Regions from separate parts of the Propionispora hippei DSM 15287 genome, predicted to be linked through region 3. Evidence: riboswitches for the same ligand, from Rfam matches in the RefSeq annotation. Region 3 holds a riboswitch; each other region holds the start of a gene.

Evidence for each region. Region 3 has a riboswitch for cobalamin ahead of F3H20_RS17020 (PepSY-associated TM helix domain-containing protein). Riboswitches for the same ligand answer to the same signal wherever they lie in the genome.
Region 1: another riboswitch for cobalamin. It lies ahead of cbiD (cobalt-precorrin-5B (C(1))-methyltransferase CbiD); the one in region 3 lies ahead of F3H20_RS17020 (PepSY-associated TM helix domain-containing protein).
Region 2: another riboswitch for cobalamin. It lies ahead of F3H20_RS12215 (NAD(P)/FAD-dependent oxidoreductase); the one in region 3 lies ahead of F3H20_RS17020 (PepSY-associated TM helix domain-containing protein).

The regions. Positions count from the first base shown of each region.
Region 1 covers NZ_FQZD01000004.1:61,691-64,944, forward strand. The annotation lists gene F3H20_RS00290 (thiamine pyrophosphate-dependent enzyme) at 1-148, shown strand, start outside; gene F3H20_RS00295 (2-oxoacid:acceptor oxidoreductase family protein) at 148-678, shown strand; cobalamin riboswitch at 1,135-1,309, shown strand; gene cbiD (cobalt-precorrin-5B (C(1))-methyltransferase CbiD) at 1,392-2,492, shown strand; gene cbiE (precorrin-6y C5,15-methyltransferase (decarboxylating) subunit CbiE) at 2,477-3,103, shown strand; gene cbiT (precorrin-6Y C5,15-methyltransferase (decarboxylating) subunit CbiT) at 3,100-3,254, shown strand, end outside.
Region 2 covers NZ_FQZD01000020.1:60,286-63,539, forward strand. The annotation lists gene F3H20_RS12205 (sirohydrochlorin cobaltochelatase) at 1-10, shown strand, start outside; gene F3H20_RS12210 (SDR family NAD(P)-dependent oxidoreductase) at 93-851, shown strand; cobalamin riboswitch at 991-1,173, shown strand; cobalamin riboswitch at 1,410-1,594, shown strand; gene F3H20_RS12215 (NAD(P)/FAD-dependent oxidoreductase) at 2,020-3,254, shown strand, end outside.
Region 3 covers NZ_FQZD01000042.1:27,622-30,875, reverse strand. The annotation lists gene F3H20_RS17020 (PepSY-associated TM helix domain-containing protein) at 16-1,350, opposite strand; cobalamin riboswitch at 1,471-1,644, opposite strand; gene rpsI (30S ribosomal protein S9) at 1,806-2,198, opposite strand; gene rplM (50S ribosomal protein L13) at 2,222-2,662, opposite strand; gene F3H20_RS17005 (PTS system mannose/fructose/sorbose family transporter subunit IID) at 2,974-3,254, opposite strand, start outside.

The DNA of each region.
Region 1 (3,254 bases), on a different contig from region 3:
CGTGATGGCGAAGGCCGCGGCCAAGATGACGCCGGAAGCAATGACCGGCAAGTTTGTTATCGGTGAGCTCTACCATTCGCCCACGGCGGAATATACGGCGGAATATGCCAGACTGGTGGCGCGGCTGCAGGAAGGGGGCAAGGCGTAATGCTGGAAATCAGTTTAAGTGGTACCGGCGGACAAGGGTTGATTCTGGCCGGCATCATTTTGGCGGAGGCCGCCATTCTTGACGGAAAACAGGCCATACAGACCCAGTCGTACGGACCGGAAGCCCGTGGCGGAGCAAGTAAGGCCGAAGTCATTATCAGTGAAGACGAGATTGACTATCCCAAGGTATTGGCGCCGGATATTCTGTTGGTGATGAGCCAGGAAGCCTGCAACAAGTATGCCGATATACTAAAGAAAAACGGCAAACTGCTGGCGGATTCCACATTGGTAAAGGAAATCTCCGGCCGTGAGGCCGAAGTGATTGACTTGCCGATTACCAGGACAGCCCGCGAGGAACTGGGCAATGCCATGTTTGCCAATATCATTGCACTTGGGGCGCTGGTGGCCGCGACCGGTGCGGTTAGTGAAGCGTCTTTAATCAAGGCAGTACTGGCCCGGGTGCCGCGCGGTACGGAAGAAAAAAATCAAAAAGCCTTAGCTTTGGGTAACCAGTTATATGCCCAGCGGTAGCTATTCGGAAGGAAACGTTCAGGCAAGGTTGAACGTTTCCTTTTCACATCCGGTCTGTCTGTATAATCTGGCTCTGTTAGGGAACCATTGATGTAATGAGCCTGCCGGACTGGCGGAAAAAGGTTTGTCAGGCTGTGTACGTACTCAGGAATAATAAACAGTGTCTTAACGGACCGGCCAAGCAGGAAAACAAGGCGCCGGGGTGGAATAAGATAAAATAAGACAAAATTTGCAAGGGAACCGCTGATTAATTCACGCTGCGCGTCCTGACGGATCTTTTTCCGCCTGGCTGCGTCAGCAAAATCTTGAAATAGGGGCCGCTTATTCCTGCGGTTTTACTTCCTTGCCCGGCGAAAAAATCTCTCGCTAGGCTGACAGGATCACTCAAATCAGCGGTTACCTAGAATGAGTGATTCCCCGGTGTTGCAGGATGGTTTCAGGCGATATTGCCGTAGCTGAATAAGGAAGGAAATAGGTGCTTGTCATGCTTAAAAGGGAATGCCGGTGAAATTCCGGAGCGGTCCCGCCACTGTGATGGGGAGCAGATTCGCGGTAGCCACTGGGATAACCGGGAAGGTGCGGATGTGCGTTGATCCGAAGTCAGGAGACCTGCCTATTTTAACACACACCGTTATGACCTACGGAAGATGGGCAGGTGGGTAAAATCTACATTGTGTTGTTTTTTACCCTCTTGTCACAGGGGGTTTTTTAGTTTGTTCAAACAAATGCGAACAGGGATTACCACAGGCACCTGTGCGGCAGCAGCAGCCAAGGCCGCTGTTTTGGCCTGGTGCGGCCAGCAGGTGGAGCAGGTTGTTGTATTGTCACCTCAGCAAAAGTCCATTGCTGTTGCCATTGCCGACAGCAGCAGAACCGAACGGGTTGGTAAGGCGGCAGTCGTGAAGGATGCCGGCGACGACCCCGATATTACTAATGGCGTTACGATTGAGGCAGCGGTAGAGATGGCGGAAGGCGCGGATATTGTTTTACGGGCGGGGAGCGGCGTGGGAACGGTTACGCTGCCCGGCTTGTCCGTGCCTGTCGGTGAACCGGCCATTAATCCGGGACCCCGTCAGATGATTCTGTCGGCTGTCCGGGACGCTCTGCCCCCGGGTTGGGGTGCGGTTGTCACCGTATCCATTCCCGGCGGCGAAGCGTTGGCGGCCCGTACGTTAAATCCTGTACTGGGTATAGAGGGCGGTTTGTCGATTATTGGTACAACCGGGATTGTAGAGCCTATGTCGGAAGAAGCATTTAAAAACTCGCTGGCGCCTCAGATCAGCGTGGTGAAAGCGCTCGGCCACGATGCGGTGGTGTTTGCGCCGGGTAAGATCGGTCAGGATATTGCGATAAAAAAATGCGGTTTGCCGGCCGAGCAGATTGTGCAAACCAGCAATTTTATCGGCTTTATGTTGGAACAGGCCGTTCGGTACGGGATGAAGCAGGTCTTGCTGTTTGGCCATCTGGGGAAGATTTGCAAAGTGGCGGCCGGAATTTTTCATACTCATAACCGTATGGCCGACGGCCGCATGGAAACGCTGGCGGCTTATGCCGCATCGCTGGGGGCGTCACAACAGACGGTTCAGGCCATTTTGCGGTGCGCCACTACCGAAGCCGCGTTGCCGCTTATTGAAAACGCCGGTTTGCGGCAGGTGCATGCAGTGCTGGCGGAACGGGCCAGTCAACGGGCCATGCGGTATGTATTTCAGGACCTGGAAGTGGGAACGGTCATTGTCACGCTGCAGGGGTCCATATTGGGCATGGATGCAGGTGCCGTCAGGATAGGGGAGAAGTTAGGGTGGAACATAAAATAATTGTGGCAGGCATCGGGCCCGGCTCGGCGGACTATCTGCTGCCGGTTGCCAAGCGAACCATTGAGCAGGCCCGCGTTCTGGTGGGCGGTAAACGGGCGCTGGAAACGCTGGCGCCGGCAGGCGTAAAAAGCAAAGTCATTGACGGCGATATTGCCGGTGTGTTGTCTTATATAGAAGAGGAACTGGCCTCGCACGATGTGGTTGTCATGGTATCCGGCGATCCGGGATTTTACAGCTTATTGCCGGCGATCCGCCGCCGGTTTCCCCCAGCATGCATCGAAGTGATTCCCGGCATCAGTTCCCTGCAGTTGGCATTTGCCCGTACAAGCGACTATTGGCAGGATGCCACACTGATCAGCCTGCATGGGCGCAAAGCCGATGCAGCGGCGTTGGCTTACCGGTGTGATAAAAAACTGGGGATTTTAACAGACAGTGAGAATAATTCCCGTACGATTGCCAGGTATTTACTGGCAGCCGGCTGGCCGGCAGCTACGCCGGCAGTTGTTTGTCTGGCGCTGTCCTATGAAAATGAACAGGTTGTTACGGCTACCCTGGAGGAATTGAGCAGCCGGGAAGGATATTCACATTGTGTAATGGTGGTGAAAGCATGACCTATCATGTGGGAATCAGCGACGACCGGTTCATCCGGGGCAATATTCCGATGACGAAAGCCGAGATCAGGATACTGGTGCTGGCGCGGGCAAAAATCAATCCCGGTGATACGGTGATTGACATTGGGGCCGGAACCGGTTCCCTGTCGGT
Region 2 (3,254 bases), on a different contig from region 3:
TCCTGAATAGAAGAAGCACCGGAGGGAACGCTTTTCCAGAAGGCGTAGTTAGCGGCCGTCCGGTCAGGATAAACGGACGAAGGGGGTAAGCAATGAACATACAGGGAAAAGCGGTACTCATTACCGGCGGTACCTCCGGTATTGGCCTGGCGGCAGCCAGGCTATTCCTGGAGCAAGGTGCCGGGGTTGCCGTTGTGGGAAGGGATCGGAAGAAAGGCGAAAAGGCGGTACAGGAATTAAGCTTATACGGAAAAGTCTGCTATATCGAAGCCGATGTGGCTAAGGTAGCTGACTGTCAGAAAGCGGTCATGCAAACCTGCAGGATTATGGGCCGGCTGGATATTGTCGTTAATTGTGCCGGTGCCTATCAGGAGAAAGTCATCGAAGAGGTTACCGAGGATGATTATGCAGCGATCATGGATGTGAATATGAAAGGGACTTATTTTATTGCTAAGTTTGCTGTGCCGGAATTAAAGAAAGGCAAGGGCGGCGCTATTGTTAATGTCTCTTCCGATGCCGGGCTGCAGGGCAACTGGCTGTGCACCGCCTATTGTGCGGCAAAAGGGGCTGTCAACACTTTTACCAAGGCTTTGGCGCTGGAGCTGGCGCCCTATGGCATCAGGGTCAATGCCGTATGCCCCGGCGATATTCAGACCCCTTTGCTGGAAAAACAATTGGAGCAGGTCGCGGACAGGGAAAGAACACTGCGGGATATGGCCGGTATTTATCCCTTGGGACGCTTGGGAACGCCCGATGAGGTGGCTCAGGTAATTTTGTTTCTGGCTTCGCCGCAGGCCGCTTTTGTTACCGGTGCCTTATGGTCGGTCGATGGCGGACTGACCGCCTGTTAAGGATTTTGGCTGGACAAACAAAAGAATAGAGAATACTGTATTCAATATTTAGCCTGTGTATACATTATATAGAAGGCTTTTTATTTGACTTCCTGTTTGCTGCATGATATGTTAAATGAGAAAGTTATGAATATACAATGAAATACGCAAAGAGGTAGGTGCCCTGCGGGGCTTAATAGGGAAGTCCGGTGCAAGACCGGTGCGGTCCCGCCACTGTAATGAAGAGTGACTCCAAAGGCAAGGCCACTGGGATATTATCCTGGGAAGGATTGGAGAAGCGATGACGCAGAGCCAGGAGAACTGCCTATCTGACAATCACCGATTGACCTGCGAGCGACGGGAAGGCGATTATAAGGGAAGTCTATATGCATAGGCTGTCTTTGGGTTGCCTCTTTTTAGGCATCTTGTATGACGCTTTGAAGATAGGTTTCTTTTGTAATCAATTTTTTCGGCAGCAGGCGAAAGTTGATGACAAAAGAAACCTATTTTATATTGTGAGGGGGGATTCCGGTTGCGACTGCCGGATTGGAGCGGGCAGTTGTTGTGGATTTTTAAAACGAAATACGCAAAGAGGTAGGTGCCCTGCGGGGCTTAATAGGGAAGTCCGGTGCAAGACCGGTGCGGTCCCGCCACTGTAATGAAGAGCGACTCCAAAAGGCAAGGCCACTGGGATATTCATCCTGGGAAGGATTGGAGAAGCGATGACGCAGAGCCAGGAGAACTGCCTATCTGACAATCACCGGTTGACCTGCGAGCGACGGGAAGGCGATTATGACGGAAAGTCTATATGCATAGGCTGTTTTTGGGGTGTCCGAAAACGGCTGAAGGAGCGGGCTTCCTTTGTAATCAACTTTAACGGCTGTGAGGTTGATCATAAAGGAAACCTGCTTTTTTGCATAAGTACGAATATGTTCTTATCTTATGTTTAACGGTGAAATGGTCGAAATAATCGAATGGCGGTAAATATAAAGCTATGACCAATACAATTTAATAGGGAACCTCTGATTTATGAGACTGTCGGTCTGGACGTACAGTGGGAATAAATCAATGGCTCCCTAGCTGGACAGAACAAAGAGAAGTCCGAATAAATGTCTGAACGGCAGATGTTTATCCGGCTTTTTTATTTTTTCTATTAATTAACTATTGCAGTCATACAGGGAGTGAAAATATGTCAACACTTAAATCCGATATCGTTATCATTGGTGGCGGCATCGTTGGTACGGCTATTGCCAGGGAATTAGCCAAATACCAGCTACGCGTTGTCTTGCTGGAAAAGGAACCGGAACTGGCCGCCGGAACCACCAAGGCAAACAGTGCCATCCTTCACGCGGGGTTTGATGCCAAACCGGGGACGCTGAAAGCCAGATTAAATGTACGGGGTAATGCTCTGTACCATGCGTTGCGGGAGGAGTTGTCTCTTGCCATCCAATGGATAGGTTCACTGGTTGTTGCTACTGATAAAGACGAACTGCAGACCTTAGCGGAACTTTTGAACCGGGGAAACCAGAACCAGGTGCCTGGGCTGGCCTTGCTGAGCCGGGAGGAAGTGCTGACCAAGGAACCCGGCTTAGTGAACGCTGAAGGCGCGTTGTGGGCGCCTTCAACAGGAATCTTTCTTCCGTTTGACGCTGCACTTGCGTTTGCCGAAAACGCTGCCCAAAATGGTGTGCAAATTCTTACAGAATGTCCTGTTACCAATATGGAAATAACCAATGGCCGGATTACCGGGGTCAGGACACCGCAAGGCTCGATTACAGCCAGCTATGTCATCAATGCCGCTGGACTTTATGCCGATGCGGTCGCCCGTCTGGCAGGTGATAGCAGCTTTACCCTTACTCCGCGCAAAGGCGAATATATATTATTTGATAAAAACGCCGGACCCAGAGTGAACCACGTACTATTTCCCACACCAACCAAGCACTCGAAAGGTATTTTAGTTGCACCTACCGTACACGGTAATACTTTCATTGGACCGAACGCCCAGAATATGCCTGAGGAGGAGAATTTGACGATAGCCGTCAAAGAAAATCTGGCGACAACCGCCGCCGGTTTCCAGGAGGTTATCACAGGCGCTAAACGTTTGTTCCCGGCTATACCGCTGAATGCATCGATTACCGAGTTTTCCGGTCTGCGGGCTGTTGCCGATAGCGATGATTTTGTGATTCGTCCATCAACGGTTGTTAACGGGTTAATTCATGCCGCCGGTATTCAGTCGCCTGGTTTGACGGCTGCTCCGGCCATTGCCGAGCTTGTCGCTGAACTTTTAAAAGAGTGTGGTTTGCTGCTGCTGCCTAAGAAAAAATTTATTAGCCATAATGAACCCAAAATTGTATTCCGTGAATTATCAAATGAGCAGAAACAAACGCTCATTCGTAAAAATCCATTATACGGACGCGTTATTTG
Region 3 (3,254 bases):
AGTTTACAATAAGTATCAACTATGTGTTACTTGGGAATTTCTTTCCCGCCACAAAAAAATGCTTAGCAAGGCTACAGCCAGCCAGGCAAGGGTGCCGGCAAATTCCCCCACTGTTCCGTATAAGGGAAGAAACAAGCCCAGCAGACTTAAGCCGGCCAAAATACCCGGCCATTTCCAGGTTGCTGCCGTCGGCCGGTTGAGCGATGGCGTGGCAACAGAAGAGCGTTCTATTTTTTCACCTTTCCTGAGCCACCCCAGCAGACCGGATAGAATAACAAAAATGAGCGCTATATCCAGAAGGGCCCATAGAATCTTTAAAATAAGCAGTTCGTGATTGTGGATGTGCAGTTTCAACATATAGCCGGCAAAAAACAAATAATCCGGTAAAGGTTTTGTGAAATATTGCGGCTCCATACCTTTTTTGTCCGGGATAAAAACAAGCTGCCCCAAAAAATCCAGCGGATTCTCTGTCGCCGGTGTAATGTAGAAAACATAAGCCGGCGGCGACTGCCTTCTATCCGGTAAATCAAGCGAAAGGATCACATCGTCAGGAAAGGTTTCCATTACAAAAGATTTGGCTTCAGCCAGGGAAAGATGTTTTCCCGCCGCCGGAGCTGACTGCCAATAGTCCTGGGCCGCCGTCTTTGAATCCTGAATATACAAACCGTAGCTGAGTGAAAAAACAACAATAACAACGCCGCTAAAACATAAAATAATTGCCCAAACAGCCGTTACAATGCCCAAAAACTTGTGCCAGCTAAACCACCGCTCCCGCCAACTGCGGTTGCCAATCAGGGCAAAGGGGCTTCGTTTCATAAACGGCCCGTAAAGCACGCAGCCGGACACAACCGAGACCAGGCTCAAAAAGCACATGAAACCTAAAAACACCATCCCGCCCTTGCCCATGCCAAGATACATATGCAGACGATGCATCTCATGCATGAATTCGGCCAGCCAGGGGTATTTTATTTTCTCCTGGTGCCAGGGCTGCAGGGTATGGTCTGACGGATAATAGGCAAGCTGCTCGCCACCCATGCTTAACCGGGCAGCGACCGGCTTGTTGCTGTCCTTGTCCTGAACCCGAAATAGTATTCTTCCCTCATCGGGCTGGACCGAAATACTTCGTATCGACTTGCCGGAATAGCCTTCCTTCACTAATCTTTCCCCAGCGTCTACTTCCCTCCAAATTTGCCTGTAATCTGAGGCGGGATGCATATTTTCTTTATCCAAAAGATTAAAGTCATGGATTTCCGTCTTAAATAATAACGGCAGCCCCGTAAGGCAAAGCAATAGAAAGAACAGCAGGCAAATGAAACCAATCCAGCGGTGAATTTTATACCAATAACGCATAGTTTTTCCTCCTGAATTGAAAATAAAAAAGAGCCTTTTCCGCACACATATGCAAAGAAAAAGGCTCATGCAAAAACCGCAAGCAAACCAAATCCCCCTCCCCATCTCTCGCAGGTCATAGCGGCGATTGTTGAACAGGCAGTTCTCCTGACTCAGGTTCCTCATCGGCTCACACCTTCCCAGAAATATATCCAGTGGCATCTTGTGAGCGACTCCCCTTACAGTGGCGGGACCGTGCCGGCTTGTACCGGCTTCTCTATTAAGCGCAATTGCACCTGTTCCAAATCTGTTATTTTTCTCGCTTACTATACTGCACTTTTGGGGAAATGTCAATTGGTACTTTATTAAGTATTCTTTATGCAGTCAAATTGTTGAAAAATAATAGCTTAACTTATTCGGTAAATAGAAAAAGACCCGCACCAACCAGAGTTGATGCGGGTCCTGCTTTGAATAAATTAACGTTTCGAGAACTGCGATGCTTTACGGGCTTTCTTAAGACCGTATTTGCGGCGTTCTTTTTCACGGGGGTCACGAGTCAGGAAGCCGGCCTGTTTCAAAGACGGGCGGTACTCGAGATCCACTCTAAGTAAAGCACGGGAAATGCCGTGGCGAATGGCGCCTGCCTGTCCGGAAGGACCGCCACCCTCTACCTTAGCCAATACATCATACTTACCAATCGTTTCGGTAAGATTTAATGGCTGTTTTACAATCAGTTCAAGAGTTTTTAAACCAAAATATTCAACAAGCGGACGGCCGTTGATAATTACATTGCCTTCTCCCGGAACCAGACGAACTCTGGCAACCGAAGTTTTTCTGCGGCCTGTGCCGTAGTAGCTAACTAATGCCATACTCATGTTCCTCCTTTCCGGTATTATCTAATATCAAGTTCCAGTACTTCCGGTTGCTGAGCGGCATGCGGATGATCAGCACCTTTGTACACGTTCAATTTGCGGTACATTTGACGTCCCAGGCTATTTTTCGGCAGCATGCCTTTAATAGCGATTTCCAGAACTCTTTCCGGCTTCTCAGCCAGCATTTTTCCGGCAGTAGTGAAGGTAGTACCTCCTGGATAACCGGAATGACGGAAATATGTTTTTTGGATCAATTTTTTACCAGTAAACGCTACCTTAGCTGCGTTTACTATGATGACATGATCTCCTGTATCAACATGCGGAGTAAAAGTCGGTTTATGTTTTCCGCGAAGAATTTTGGCTACTTCAGCGGCTAATCTACCTACAGTCTTGCCTTCAGCATCTACAACATACCATTTACGTTCTACGTTGGCTGCGTTTGCCATAAATGTTGTTTTCATAGTATCCCTCCTTGTTGCAAAAGTTACGGGTTGGTTAGATTCTGAACCTGAATTCCGGGGCTAATGGAATACATGGCATAAATCTCATAAAAACATTTTAATCAATCTGACTGGTAAAGTCAAGGATTATCGAGGGATAATTTGCATTTTTTATCAGGAATGCTCTATCTTTTTTATAAATTGGAAACTTAATACGATTCCGACAGGAAAACCTGTTAAGGCTTCCCAGTGCAACAAGTCTTTGAGCGGCTTTCGCCATCGAAAGCCGCTCAAAGATGAAACTCCCCTCAGGATGCCCCACAAGTGCTTATTTATACAAATATATTAAAGAAACCACCGACAACGCCGATTACAACCATCAGCAGAATGATTCGGACCGAGGTCCATTTCTTTTGCAGCAAACCATATACACCCATCGTAGCGGCCAGCGGCAGAATATGGGGCAAGATCGCGTCGAACAGGCTTTTCTGCAACGAGAACTCCGCCCCTGAAGTGACGACAGTCAGACCGCAGGTCACCTTAACATAGTTTACGATCAGTCCGCCCATAACCATGCAGCCCATGATCGAAGCACCCTTGAGCAGCTTATTCA